Regions from separate parts of the Bacillus sp. GW823-FHT06A10 genome, predicted to be linked through region 2. Evidence: riboswitches for the same ligand, from Rfam matches in the RefSeq annotation. Region 2 holds a riboswitch; each other region holds the start of a gene.
The links. A riboswitch is a leader RNA that binds a small molecule or an ion and turns the genes downstream of it on or off. The one in region 2 is predicted to bind lysine.
Positions count from the first base shown of each region.

Region 1 (3,187 bases), 320 kb from region 2:
AATAGGAAGGTAATACATTAATATGATTTTTTTAGCATTACTAAATATATCAGATTAGCTCATTTGCACTAAAGGCTCAATTTTCGCCATAAATGATTGATGCAGCGCCTCAACGCCTGTTACTAAATGAAGGCGGTCAATAACGACAGACACTTTAATTTCTGATGTACTTACCATTTTAATATGAATATCTTCTTCTTTTAAAGTAGTGAACATATTTGCAGCGACACCTGGGTTAGATACCATGCCAGATCCTACGATTGATACTTTTGCTAAGTGATTTTCATGTTCTACAGATTCATAGTGAAGAGTTTCTTGATTTTGTTCCAAAACTTCTAAAGTTTCTCTTAAATCATTCGAATGAATGGAGAAGGAGAGGTGTACAGTTCCTTCATTTGTAATACTTTGAATGATGATATCTACATTAATGTGTGCTGCTGCTAATGTAGAGAAAACTGTTGAAAGCGAGCCTTGTTCTAATCCTTTAATTGTGACACGTGTAATGTTATCCTCAAATGCAATACCTTTAACGATTGATTGTTGTTCCATGTTACATTCTCCTTTTACAATTGTTCCGTTTTCTTGTTCCATACTTGAGCGAACTTCTAAAACTACATTATGATTTTTAGCAAACTCAACAGCGCGCGGGTGTAATACGCCAGCACCGAGATTAGCAAGCTCTAACATTTCGTCATAAGAAATTTCGTCTAATTTGTAAGCATCTTTTACAACTCGTGGGTCCGTCGTATATACACCTGTCACATCCGTATAAATATCACATTTTTTTGCTTTAAGTGCAGCAGCTAATGCGACAGCAGTCGTATCAGAGCCACCACGGCCAAGCGTTGTAATTTCATTTTCTACACTTATACCTTGGAAACCAGCTACGATAACAATCGTACCTTCAGCAAGATAAGATTGAATACGATCTGTATGAATGTCAGTAATCCGTGCACTACTATGTACAGATTCTGTCGTAATACCTGCTTGCCACCCTGTTAATGAAATTGCATGATAGCCTTTTGCTTGCAGTGCCATTGTTAATAATGAAATAGTTACTTGTTCTCCTGTAGATAGAAGCATATCCATTTCACGTTTACTTGGATTTTCTGTGATAGCGTTAGCGAGTGCGACAAGTTCATCTGTGCTTTTTCCCATTGCTGAAACGACAGAGACAATGCTATGACCTCGTTCATATTCTTCAATAATTAAATTTGCTACATGTTGAATGCGTTCGACGCTTCCGACAGAAGTGCCACCAAATTTTTGAACAATTGTTTCCATTACAAATTCCTTCTTTCGTCTATTTTTAAGAATAGATTAGGAAATATATAAATCCCCAATACTCCTGTAGTTACCAGAAAGACAAACAAAAAACACCATCTCAAATAAGTGAGGATGGTGCTGTTACAGGAAAAGGGAAACAGAAAACGGAGCTAATAAAAAAACCGCCAAAAAAGGAATATCATAAAAAAATGATATCTCTTTTTTGTAGATAGCTCTTCATACGTACACGTCTGTACATATGACAGTTCTGTTTCTATTCGAAAACAGCCCCAATTGATAAATGCAGAGAAATTTATCAATTTCGGCAATACTTCCTTTCATCTAAGTTCATAGACATCTCTGTGTCTCCATTAGAATACTCATAAGTATCGCAACCTCTATCTCACGTTTTAGGCGAGAGTGTTTGATTTATGAAGTTGTTGGTAACATTTGTTTTATAATAATTTAAATTTTTCGTGGAATCAAGTGTTTTATATATATTTTAAAAATTCTTTCTTTTTTTGAGGAAGTTTGTGAAAAATGTAGCAAAATAAATTCATTGCATGTACATTAAACTTATAGTGCATAGGAGGTGGGGAGAATGAAAAGGAAACAGCCTATTTATGTTGCGACAAAAATGAACACGACGATGGAAAAATTATGGGAATATACGCAAGAACCAGATATACATACAGAGTGGGATGCTCGCTTTACTGAAATTTCGTATTTAGAGAAAAAAGAAGGAGAACCACAGAAGTTTTTGTATAAAACAAAGATTGGATTTGGGCTTGAAATAGTTGGAGAAGGGGAATCAATAGGTGAAATAAGAAAAGAAACTGGTGAAAGAATTTCTTCTTTAAAATTTTGGACGGATAATACATTATCTCTTATTCAAATAGGACGTGGTTATTGGAAGTATACGCCCAATAAAGAATACATCCATTTTGAGACACAATATGATTATGATACAAGATTTGGTCGTATAGGAAATGTGATAGATTCCTATATTTTTCGTCCGTTATTAGGTTGGGCGACTGCTTGGAGTTTTGATGCCTTAAAATTATGGTTAGAAAAGGGGCTTCATCCTAGGTTACTAATTAGAAGAACAATGACGTATTGGCTCGTATGTTCTTTATTTGCTTTTGTATGGATATATCAAGGGATAGTGCCAAAACTACTGTTTACTCATTCAGAAGAAGTAAAGATGCTTTCTTTATTAATCGGTTCAAATGAAAGTAGTGTATGTATACTTAAAATAATTGGGGGGTTAGAAATAATTTTCGGTGTCGTATGGCTGTTGCCACTAACAAAACGAAAATTATTTATACTGCATATTATTGTATTACTAGTTTTAACGTTAGCGGCAGGATTTACGAATATCGCAAGCTTTACAGGACCGTTTAATCCGATTACATTAAATGTTCTTTTAATGGGGTTATCAATTGTCGGTTATATAAATAGTTTCGATTTACCAAGCGCGAAAAATTGCAAGAGGGCGAGAAAGGGATAAGTATATGGCTAATATGTATGAACGATTATTAGGGGATACCTATAAAAATCTTCATCCTGAATTGCAGAAGCGTTATGCGATTACAGAAGAGAATAGTTTTACAGGGGAAGGAAAGATGGATGAAATTTACGGTGGCTCTTTTTTCGTGAAATTTATATTGAAAATTGCATCGAAGTTTCGAATGTTTTTCTCGGAACGAGGAGAGGAAATTCCATTTACGATACAAAACATAGCTGAGCGAGATGAATATGGACAAGAATTAGTAAGGTGGAACCGTACTTTTTATTTTCATAATAAGAAAAGATATTTTAATGCAGTTATGCAGTTTGATGAAAACGAAAATGAAATTGTAGATTATTTTGGTGAACCACATTTACTCGTTTCTACACTGCATTTTCATATCGATGAGTT
Region 1 is NZ_JBXAHT010000001.1:966,445-969,631, forward strand. Features, by position in the region: gene AC1Q8M_RS05090 (aspartate kinase) at 55-1,284, opposite strand; lysine riboswitch at 1,489-1,675, opposite strand; gene AC1Q8M_RS05095 (DoxX-like family protein) at 1,868-2,776, shown strand; gene AC1Q8M_RS05100 (DUF4166 domain-containing protein) at 2,781-3,187, shown strand, end outside.
Region 1: it holds a riboswitch for lysine, as region 2 does, so the genes downstream of both, AC1Q8M_RS05090 (aspartate kinase) here and lysA (diaminopimelate decarboxylase) in region 2, are expected to answer to the same signal.

Region 2 (3,187 bases):
GCATAATATACTCCTCTCCTAAAAAGCATGACAGTTCTTGTGAGTCAGTTTGCTTAACGACTCATTTTATATATACGAACAGTCCTTTGTTATTATGATTATTATACTATGAGTATCATTATACGAAAATAAAAGAGAGTTGTGGGCTTTTTTATAATAATCGAGTAGAAAAAGAGTGGTGGGAGACAATAAAACAGAATTTCTATGTATGATAATTATCGTACGCAGAAAGAATCGCGTGATAATACGGAGGTTATAATGCGAAAATTATTATATTTTATAGCATGCAGTAGTGTTATACTTTTTACCTCACCGAGTGTGTCAATAGCTCAATATGATGCACCTCTTATGGAAGATGCACTTTATTCTGTTTTATTTCCAAAAATAAATAAAGCAATTGAAAAACAATATGGAAGTTTGAAACCGTATCAATGCCCTAAAATTATTAGTTTAAAAAAAGTGTATAGCGGTACATATTTATTTCAAGCAAGTATTGAAGTGACAAAGTATGAACGTGTTGCGGGGAAAATTGCTCCCCCATTTGAGAAGGTAACGATTACATTTAATAACGAAGAAGGCGAATGGGAAGTGACAAAGATTTCAGTAAAGCGCTTACCAAATGATACAAAATTAAACTGCAAAAAAACAATATAAAAAATTGTTTGACAAATAAAATGGCCCTTTGGTATTGTTAATAGCAACAATTAGATGTTTGAAAATTAAATAGACTTACCTCATCTACTCTCAAAGGTAGAGGCCGCGATAGGAAAGAGTAAGCTATGGGAGATTTCATGGAATCTGTGATCATAGGCTGAAAGGGACTATTGCCGAAATATAAGAATAACCATCTTATTCATATATTGGGACTACATTGAATAAATGTAGTACTGTCATAAGATTTATTTTATGGAGAGCTATTTGGAGATGTTGATGCGGTTTCTTATTTTGAGGAGATAACAACTCGTTTATTTTTTCAATATATATTTTTCCTAATAAGAAACGCGTGTGAACATTGTTCCGCGCGTTTTTTGTCTATCTAAAAGCGTGCTGCAATGAATAGAAGATTGGGGTTATGAGTTTTAGAGGAAATAAGGGAGGAATTTAAATGTATTTACACGGCACAAGCCGAATTAATGGGCAAGGACACTTAGAAATTGGAGGGTGCGATACGACGCAGCTAGCAAAGCAATACGGAACACCACTTTATGTATACGATGAAGAGTCTATTCGAGGAAAATGCCGAGCATTTCATCGTGCTTTTAAAGAAAGTGGTTTCTCTTATCAAGTAGCATATGCAAGCAAGGCGTTCTTGTGCATGGAGATGTGCCGAGTAGCTCGTGAAGAGAATATGTCATTAGACGTTGTTTCTGGAGGAGAATTATATACTGCGCTCCAAGCAGGATTTCCAGCATCACGTATTCATTTTCATGGAAATAATAAAACAGAAGAAGAGATAGTGATGGCTCTTCAGGCGAATATCGGTTGTTTTGTCGTAGATAATTTCTTTGAATTAGAAGTTTTACACGATTTAGCGATGCAACATGGAAAGTTTGTGAACATATTAATTCGTGTAACGCCTGGAGTAGAGGCGCACACACATGAATATATTACAACAGGCCAAGATGATTCGAAATTTGGATTTGGCGTTTCAAACGGTCAAGCGATGCAGGCAATTGGATTTGCTTTACAAAAATCCAATTATAATGTGCTAGGGATTCATTCACATATCGGATCGCAAATATTTGAAACAGCTGGCTTTGTTCGAGCGATTGAAGTTCTTCGCCAATTTTTAGAAGAAGTGAGAGAGCAAACAAACTATGTAGTAAAAGTGTTAAATGTAGGTGGGGGATTTGGAATACGCTACACAGAGTCGGATACACCGTTAACTCTTGAGACATATGTGCGAGCTGTAACAAGTGCAGTGAGAGAACAATTTACTGTATGTGAATATCCATTGCCAGAAATATGGATTGAACCAGGCCGTAGCATTGTAGGTGATGCTGGGACAACAATTTATACAGTTGGGTCTGTGAAAGATATTCCTGGTATTCGGAAATATGTATCAGTCGATGGTGGAATGACAGATAATTTAAGACCTGCTTTATATAGTGCGCGTTATGAAGCAATGTTAGCGAATCGAGGGAATGATGAGAATGAGGAACTCGTTTCGATTGCGGGGAAATGTTGTGAGAGCGGAGATATGTTGATTTGGGATATTCATTTACCGAAAGTCGCTTCTGCTGATTTACTAGCAGTTTCCTGTACAGGAGCCTACGGGTACTCGATGGCGAATAATTACAATCGGATTCGAAGACCAGCCGTTGTCTTTGCAAAAGGCGGAACATCGCAAGTAGTTGTGGAACGCGAAACATATGAAAATATTATTGGGAACGATCGCATACGTATTAAAGAGCTTGTTTAAATAGAAAAAGGAGTTGTTCGGATGGGCAATTCCTTTTTTGTAAAATAAAATAATTAAAATATATCGGAAAACTAGGATTGAAAAAAATCAGAATTGTGATAAAATACAAATACAAAGCTTATCAAGAGAAGTGGAGGGAACTGGCCCGAAGAAGCTCGGCAACCTGCTTATAGAAAGCAAGGTGCTAAATCCAGCAAAATGGAATCCATTTTGAAAGATAAGGTAAAATATATTACCGAACAGTCTTTTCGAAATGGGAAAGATTTTTTTTATGAATAAAAAGGGGGGCTGTTCGCGTGGGTGTACGGGAACATTTTGATGAAGTATCCGAGAAGATTGAAGCGATGCTTGCTGATATGAAATATGGCTCAATTACAATTGTTGTGCAAGATGGAAAAGTAATTCAGTTAGAGAAAAGTGAAAAAGTACGTTTAAAGTGAAAAGCGCTGACTAGAAAAACTAGAGGCGGTTTTAACCTATTTTCATTAGGTTAAAACCGTCTTTTTGCTTTTACAGGGGGAAAAAACATGTTGACGTATGAAACGTGGGAAGAAAATGTTGTTTCGTTTTCGGAAGAAGATGAAACAAAAGGCGCGTTATCAGTATTAAATTGGGCTTATGAAGAGTATAAAGATGAAATCGTCTACGCATGTAGCTTTGGGGTGGAAGGTATGGTATTGCTGCACCTTATAAACCAAGTAAATCCATCTGCTAAAGTTGTATTTTTGGATACAAATGTTCATTTTCAAGAAACATATGAATTAA
Region 2 is NZ_JBXAHT010000001.1:647,234-650,420, forward strand. Features, by position in the region: gene AC1Q8M_RS03400 (LTA synthase family protein) at 1-4, opposite strand, end outside; gene AC1Q8M_RS03405 (DUF3888 domain-containing protein) at 259-654, shown strand; lysine riboswitch at 744-925, shown strand; gene lysA (diaminopimelate decarboxylase) at 1,106-2,422, shown strand; SAM riboswitch class I at 2,538-2,646, shown strand; gene AC1Q8M_RS03415 (YezD family protein) at 2,719-2,862, shown strand; gene AC1Q8M_RS03420 (phosphoadenylyl-sulfate reductase) at 2,950-3,187, shown strand, end outside.

Region 3 (3,187 bases), 530 kb from region 2:
CCCTCCAAATATTCTCTTTTCCCAAAGGTCACGTTCACCACCAGGGTAAGCAGATACGCTTCCATTAGATAGTAATGTTTCAAATTGACTTTTATATACTCCTTGCTCAAACAATGCTTCAGCAACACTTTTCATACTCGAATCAAGTCTGTCTGGATGAAAGTGTAAAGCAATCCTTGCATGAGATTTTAAATTAGCGACAGCTTCTTCAAATATTTCATCTGTAATATTAGACATTTTAAGTATATGATTAATCGTTGCTTTAGCCTCACGTTTTTCGTTCTCTGCATATTTTGAAATATACTCTAAAGCAAATAATTGAGATCTTGATAATTCCATAATCCAATCTCCCCTTTAATTGAAATGACCTTAATCCTTTCAATTAAAAGTGCATTTTTTCCTTCTTATGCAATTAACCTAATTTATTGAACAAAAAGTACTTTAATACAGTCTAATTACAGATACGAGCATTCTTTACGGGTAAATCCACACATTCTACAGAAATGTGATATCCTAGCCATCGCTCAGCAATATGTTCAAATGATAAAACAGATCCCGTTGTAAAAAAACGATGCTTCGGATTCAGATTGTCAGACAAAATTCCTTTGTGCTGTAAAATGGTACTTAACTCTATCGCTGTTTCTTCTGCAGAACTAATAATCGTTACATCTTCTCCTAACCCCCTTTTTAATCACAAACTCTTCTCTATAATCTGATTATTACTATATCCATTGACGTATAAAAATACATTTGTTACTCTTAAAGACGTTAATTTAATATTTAAATCCTCATTCGTATCTCGGTGAGGTAGAGGTTGCAATCATTAAGAGTATCATTTCAGGAGATGTAGTGGCATTGATGAAGGAATGAGAAAGGAATGGTTGCCGAAGTAAGTCGTGTCCACCATGCACGCTTGCTGGGTCTGCATTTAATAAGTGCAGAACTGTCACAAACGTTTCGTTTGTGGAGAGCTATCGAGAGGTATGTCGTGGGTTTCTTATAAGATAGAAAGCATGTAGCGGCAGATTACGTGCTTTTTTTGTTTTGTTTGGGACTTCTCTTCCTGACTCAGGAAGACATACATATCTCCTCGCTTGACTTGGTTATACTAACTTTGGAGGTATTTTCTATGCAACAAAAAAAATGGGGCTTTTGGGTACTAACAGCTTTCGTTGTCGGTAACATGGTTGGCGCTGGTATTTTCATGGTGCCAAGTACGTTGGCACAAACAGCAAGCCCACTCGGTGTCACTTTAGCTTGGTTAACAACAGGGTTTGGTGTTTTAATGCTAGCTCTTGTTTTCGGTAATTTAGCAATTCGTCGTCCTGATTTAACGACAGGACCACAAAGTCATGCATATGCTTTATTCTCAACACCAAAAAAGAAAAAAATGGCTGGATTCAGTATGGTATGGGGATATTGGGTTGCAAACTGGGCAAGTAACGTTGCCATCATTACATCATTTGCGGGATATTTATCACTCTTCTTCCCAATTATGAAAGATACGCGACTACTATTTTCAATCGGTTCTTTTAACATAGAAGTCGGAAAACTAATTACATTTACGATTTGTTCCATCTTACTTTGGGGAACTCATATTATATTAACAAATGGTGTAAGCGGAGCTGGAAAACTAAACTTCTTAGCAACAACAACGAAAGTAACTGGATTCCTTTTATTCATCGTCGTTACGTTATTTGCATTCGAAGCTTCTAAGTTTGGACAATGGTACACGCCGATGATTGATAAATCAGGTGTATCACATGGTCTTCTTTCACAAGTAAATTTAGCTGCTCTTACAACGCTTTGGGCGTTTATCGGAATTGAATCAGCCGTTCTTTTATCAAACCGTGCTGTTTCTCCAAAAACGGTAAAACGTGCAACAGTTGCGGGATTACTTATTACAGTTGCGATTTACTTAGGAATTACAATTTTAACAATGGGTGTACTTCACGTTGATAAATTACAAACTTCTGAACGTCCATTAGCAGATGCACTAAACGCTGCAATGGGTCATGGCGGCGGGAAACTGATGGCATTACTTGCTCTTACTTCCCTGTTCGGTTCTATCTTAGGCTGGATTTTATTAAGCTCAGAAGTACCATATCAAGCAGCAAAAGAAGGTTTCTTCCCTTCCTTCTTCACAAAAACAAATAAAAAAGGAAGTCCAATTTACTCATTACGATTAACAAACATTATGTCGCAAGTGTTCCTATTCTCAACATTATCAGGAACCATTGCGGAAGCTTATACATTCGTTATTACCGTATCAACACTGGCCTACCTCATTCCATATCTCGTTTCACCAATCTTCCAGTTAAAACTAGTCGCAACTGGTGAAACATATAAAAATGAAATGCGGGCAAGAATTACAGATGGCATAGTCGCAGTTATCGCACTTTGCTACGCACTATGGGTTATTAAAACCGGCGCATCCGATATAAAAACGTTCCTTCTCGGAATTGGTTTATTCGTAATTGGATTTGCTTTCTATCCATTAATGAATCGTGATCAGAAAAAAAATAACGAAAAGAAAAACGGGCAAGTTGCATAACGCAATTTGCTCGTTTTTTCTTTTGTAAAACATATATAATAGAACAAAGAGGTGAAAAACATGTCAATCGAATCGCTATGGAGCAGTCGCTTCCAACAACATATTCAAAATATCATTACATACTTTGCACGTATGATTAACAGTTTACTATATAGCTTTATCTTTATTTCATGCGTTGGCGCATACTACTATGCTCAGTTTCTAAAAACATCTCCTTCTAAAGGAATATCTTTACTACTCATCACGATTGTACTTACATTCATTATAACGAGATGCCCTATCCGTACATTTATTCAAAAACCTGATGCTGTCTATTTACTAGCACTAGAAGAGAAATTAACATCTTATTTCAAAAAATCTCTTCTATACAATTACATCATTCAGCTTTTCCCATTGTTATTTACGTTCCTTATTCTCGTTCCACTTGCTATGCAATCATTGCAATTAACTGTACCTTTTTTGTGTACAATCTTTATCGTATTAATGATTACGAAAGCTTGGAACATGTACATACATTGGATGTGGCGTGATAGTCACGACAAAAACATATGGCTGATCATCCGTATTACTTGTAATGCCTTAATCATTTACATGCTGTTTTATTCCGCAAATGTTCTCATATTAGGCGGACTA
Region 3 is NZ_JBXAHT010000001.1:116,169-119,355, reverse strand. Features, by position in the region: gene AC1Q8M_RS00680 (DUF3626 domain-containing protein) at 1-339, opposite strand, end outside; partial or broken gene AC1Q8M_RS00675 (glutamate racemase) at 452-691, opposite strand; lysine riboswitch at 801-982, shown strand; gene AC1Q8M_RS00670 (amino acid permease) at 1,130-2,554, shown strand; gene AC1Q8M_RS00665 (ABC transporter permease) at 2,615-3,187, shown strand, end outside.
Region 3: it holds a riboswitch for lysine, as region 2 does, so the genes downstream of both, AC1Q8M_RS00670 (amino acid permease) here and lysA (diaminopimelate decarboxylase) in region 2, are expected to answer to the same signal.

Region 4 (3,187 bases), 1.6 Mb from region 2:
ACACTGCTTACTACATTTAAAGTGGATCCAACTATTATTTCACTTTCTTACGTTGCAGTTGGTCTTGTCGTTATTATTTCTATTTTCATTGCTGTTCGAAATCATTCCAATCGTCCTAACGCATCAACGGCTGAGTATCCAAATGATCAGAAGCAAATGCTACCATAACTATAAGAAATACCGCCCAATTTAGAGCGGTATTTTTTATTTTTCTATTTTCCAATTAATCATCGTTTCTGTAGCATTTACTCTCTTCATATGTAACTTTTCTAAAACACGAATCGAACTATAATTATCTAGAAGTGTCTCTGCAATTATTGTTTCTACCTCTCCTGTTTTGAAAGCCCAATCGATTAGTTCTCTTACAGCTTCTGTTGCATAGCCCTTATTCCAATATTTCTCAATAAATCCATAGCCAATTTCCACTGTTTGATTCTCGTTTGGTTTCCCTTTAAACCCAATATCACCTATAACGCTATCATCTTCTTTCCGAAGAACATACCACGCGCCCCATGGTAATATAGCTGCATCTTGTTTTACATTCTTTACATGCCCTACAATATGCGGACCGCTATTGTATCCTTGCTCGTTAGCAATTTGAATTCTCTCTTCTGTACACGGCACTATATAGAGCCTTTCTGTTTCTAATTTCATATTGATTTCCCCTTTTCAATTAAACAATACCCCAATTTTACTAAAAATAAAAAGAATATTCATCCTATTCGTTAAATTTATACTTATTCTTTGAAACGAATTTAAGGAATAATCCTCTTTTGATAGTTATGTCGAATTATATTTTTCTGAATTTTCTTTTAATTTAGAGGATTTTTCAATATTTTTTGCGAAACATTTGTATAACAATTTTTTCTTTGCTTATTGCTACATAATAGTAGGTTCGGGTGGAGTTTTGCAAGCGTTTCCTATACAATAACCGATATTTTTTGACTTTTCCTAACAAAATATCTTGCAATATATTCAGAAAGTCATTACAATTGCCATATATTAAAAATCTTAGCAATATATAAATCCTCATCAATCCGATGAGGTAGAGGTTGCGACTTTTAATAGTAAAACGGACGAGACACAGAGAATGTCAGCTGACTCCGTTTGAAAGGAAAAGTTGCCGAAGTTTATATTTCTTCTCTGGAAATATGAGCTGGGGCTGTCTCCGAAAGGAACAGAACTGTCACGTTTACAAAATTACCGTGTAAACGTGGGGTGCTATCTTAACGGAAGGGTATGATGGGGTGGTTATTTGTGAAACGTTCCGCCAAATTCCTTTGGCGGTTTTTTGTATTTTTCTCCCCCGCTCCTTCCTAACCTACAAGAAAAGGAGTGTTGAACATGAATAGCGCAACAAATCAATCTACCTCTAAAACGCAAACTACACAAGGACAAGGTGAATTAAAACGCGGATTAAAATCTCGTCACCTTACGATGATTTCTCTCGGTGGTACAATTGGTACCGGACTATTTCTTGCCAGCGGTGGTGTCATCCATACAGCTGGACCTGGTGGCGCATTAATTGCATACGCCGCAATTGGAATTATGGTTTATTTTTTAATGACAAGCTTAGCTGAACTTGCAGCTTACATGCCTGTTACTGGATCTTTTAGCACGTATGCAACAAAATTTGTTGATCCATCACTTGGCTTTGCACTTGGATGGAACTATTGGTATAACTGGGCAATTACGATTGCTGCTGAACTTGCAGCCGTAACATTAATTATGAAATTTTGGTTCCCAGATACCCCTTCTCTTATTTGGAGCGGATTATGTTTAGCTATTATTTTCCTTTTAAACTATTTATCTGTTAAAGGGTTTGGTGAATCTGAATATTGGTTCGCACTTATTAAAGTAGTTACGATTATTATCTTTTTAATTGTTGGTTTCATGATGATTTTTGGAATTATGGGCGGTGAAACGGTTGGATTTAAAAACTTCACTGTTGCAGATGCACCATTTAACGGCGGTATCATGGCAATTATCGGTGTGTTTATGGCAGCTGGTTTCTCATTCCAAGGTACTGAACTATTAGGAGTAGCTGCTGGTGAAACGTCTGATCCAGAACGTAATATCCCAAAAGCAATTCGTTCAATCTTTTGGCGTATTCTTTTATTCTATATCCTTGCGATTCTCGTTATCGGTTTATTAATTCCTTATACAACTGAAAGCCTTGCTGCAAGTGATGTTACAGTAAGTCCGTTTACACTTATTTTTGAAAAAGCGGGCGTTGCCTTTGCTGCTTCTGTTATGAACGCTGTTATTTTAACTGCTGTACTATCTGCTGGTAACTCTGGTATGTATGCATCAACTCGTATGCTTTGGGATTTAGCTCGCCAAGGAAAAGCACCAAAGTTTCTTGGTAAATTAGATAGCCGCGGTGTACCTGTTAACGCGTTAATCGTAACGTCAATTGTTGGGAGTATTGCTTTCATTGCTTCTTTATTCGGTGATGGTGTTGTATACATTTGGTTATTAAACGCATCCGGAATGTCTGGTTTTATCGCATGGGTTGGAATTGCAATTAGTCATTACCGTTTCCGTAAAGCATATATCGCACAAGGAAAAGATTTAAATGACTTACCATATAGAGCAAAATGGTTCCCATTCGGTCCAATCTTCGCATTTACACTTTGTATCATCGTAATTTTAGGACAAAACTACGGCGCATTTATGGGTGAAGCAATTGATTGGAACGGTGTACTCGTTTCTTACATCGGTTTACCACTCTTCTTAGTACTATGGTTAGGTTATAAATTTACGAAAAAAACAAAAGTGATTCCACTTGATAAATGTGAACTAAAATAAAGTGAAACGAGCAAACAAATTTGTTTGCTCGTTTTTTGTTGCAAACCTCTTTACTTCCCTATTGCTCCTGTTTTTGCAATAATAAAGGAAATATAAATAAAGGTTGGGATACAATGAACATTCGCATTACTGATGAAGCGAAAGCAGCTATACATAGATTAGAACTTGAAGATAAAAAGATCGTTCGCATTAGAGGAACAATGACGAACTCTTGTAGTATTTTCGTTGATGTCGATTTAATTTGGGATACATATAACGCAGATGATGTTGTATATGAAGATGCAGAGCTTATCGTACAAATGGATTCATTCACGAAAGACTACACTGGTGATACCGTGAAACTTGATTATAAGACGACAGGTTTTAGTATTACGAC
Region 4 is NZ_JBXAHT010000001.1:2,242,318-2,245,504, forward strand. Features, by position in the region: gene AC1Q8M_RS11430 (sulfite exporter TauE/SafE family protein) at 1-168, shown strand, start outside; gene AC1Q8M_RS11435 (GNAT family N-acetyltransferase) at 205-654, opposite strand; lysine riboswitch at 1,039-1,232, shown strand; gene AC1Q8M_RS11440 (amino acid permease) at 1,345-2,811, shown strand; gene AC1Q8M_RS11445 (iron-sulfur cluster biosynthesis family protein) at 2,925-3,187, shown strand, end outside.
Region 4: it holds a riboswitch for lysine, as region 2 does, so the genes downstream of both, AC1Q8M_RS11440 (amino acid permease) here and lysA (diaminopimelate decarboxylase) in region 2, are expected to answer to the same signal.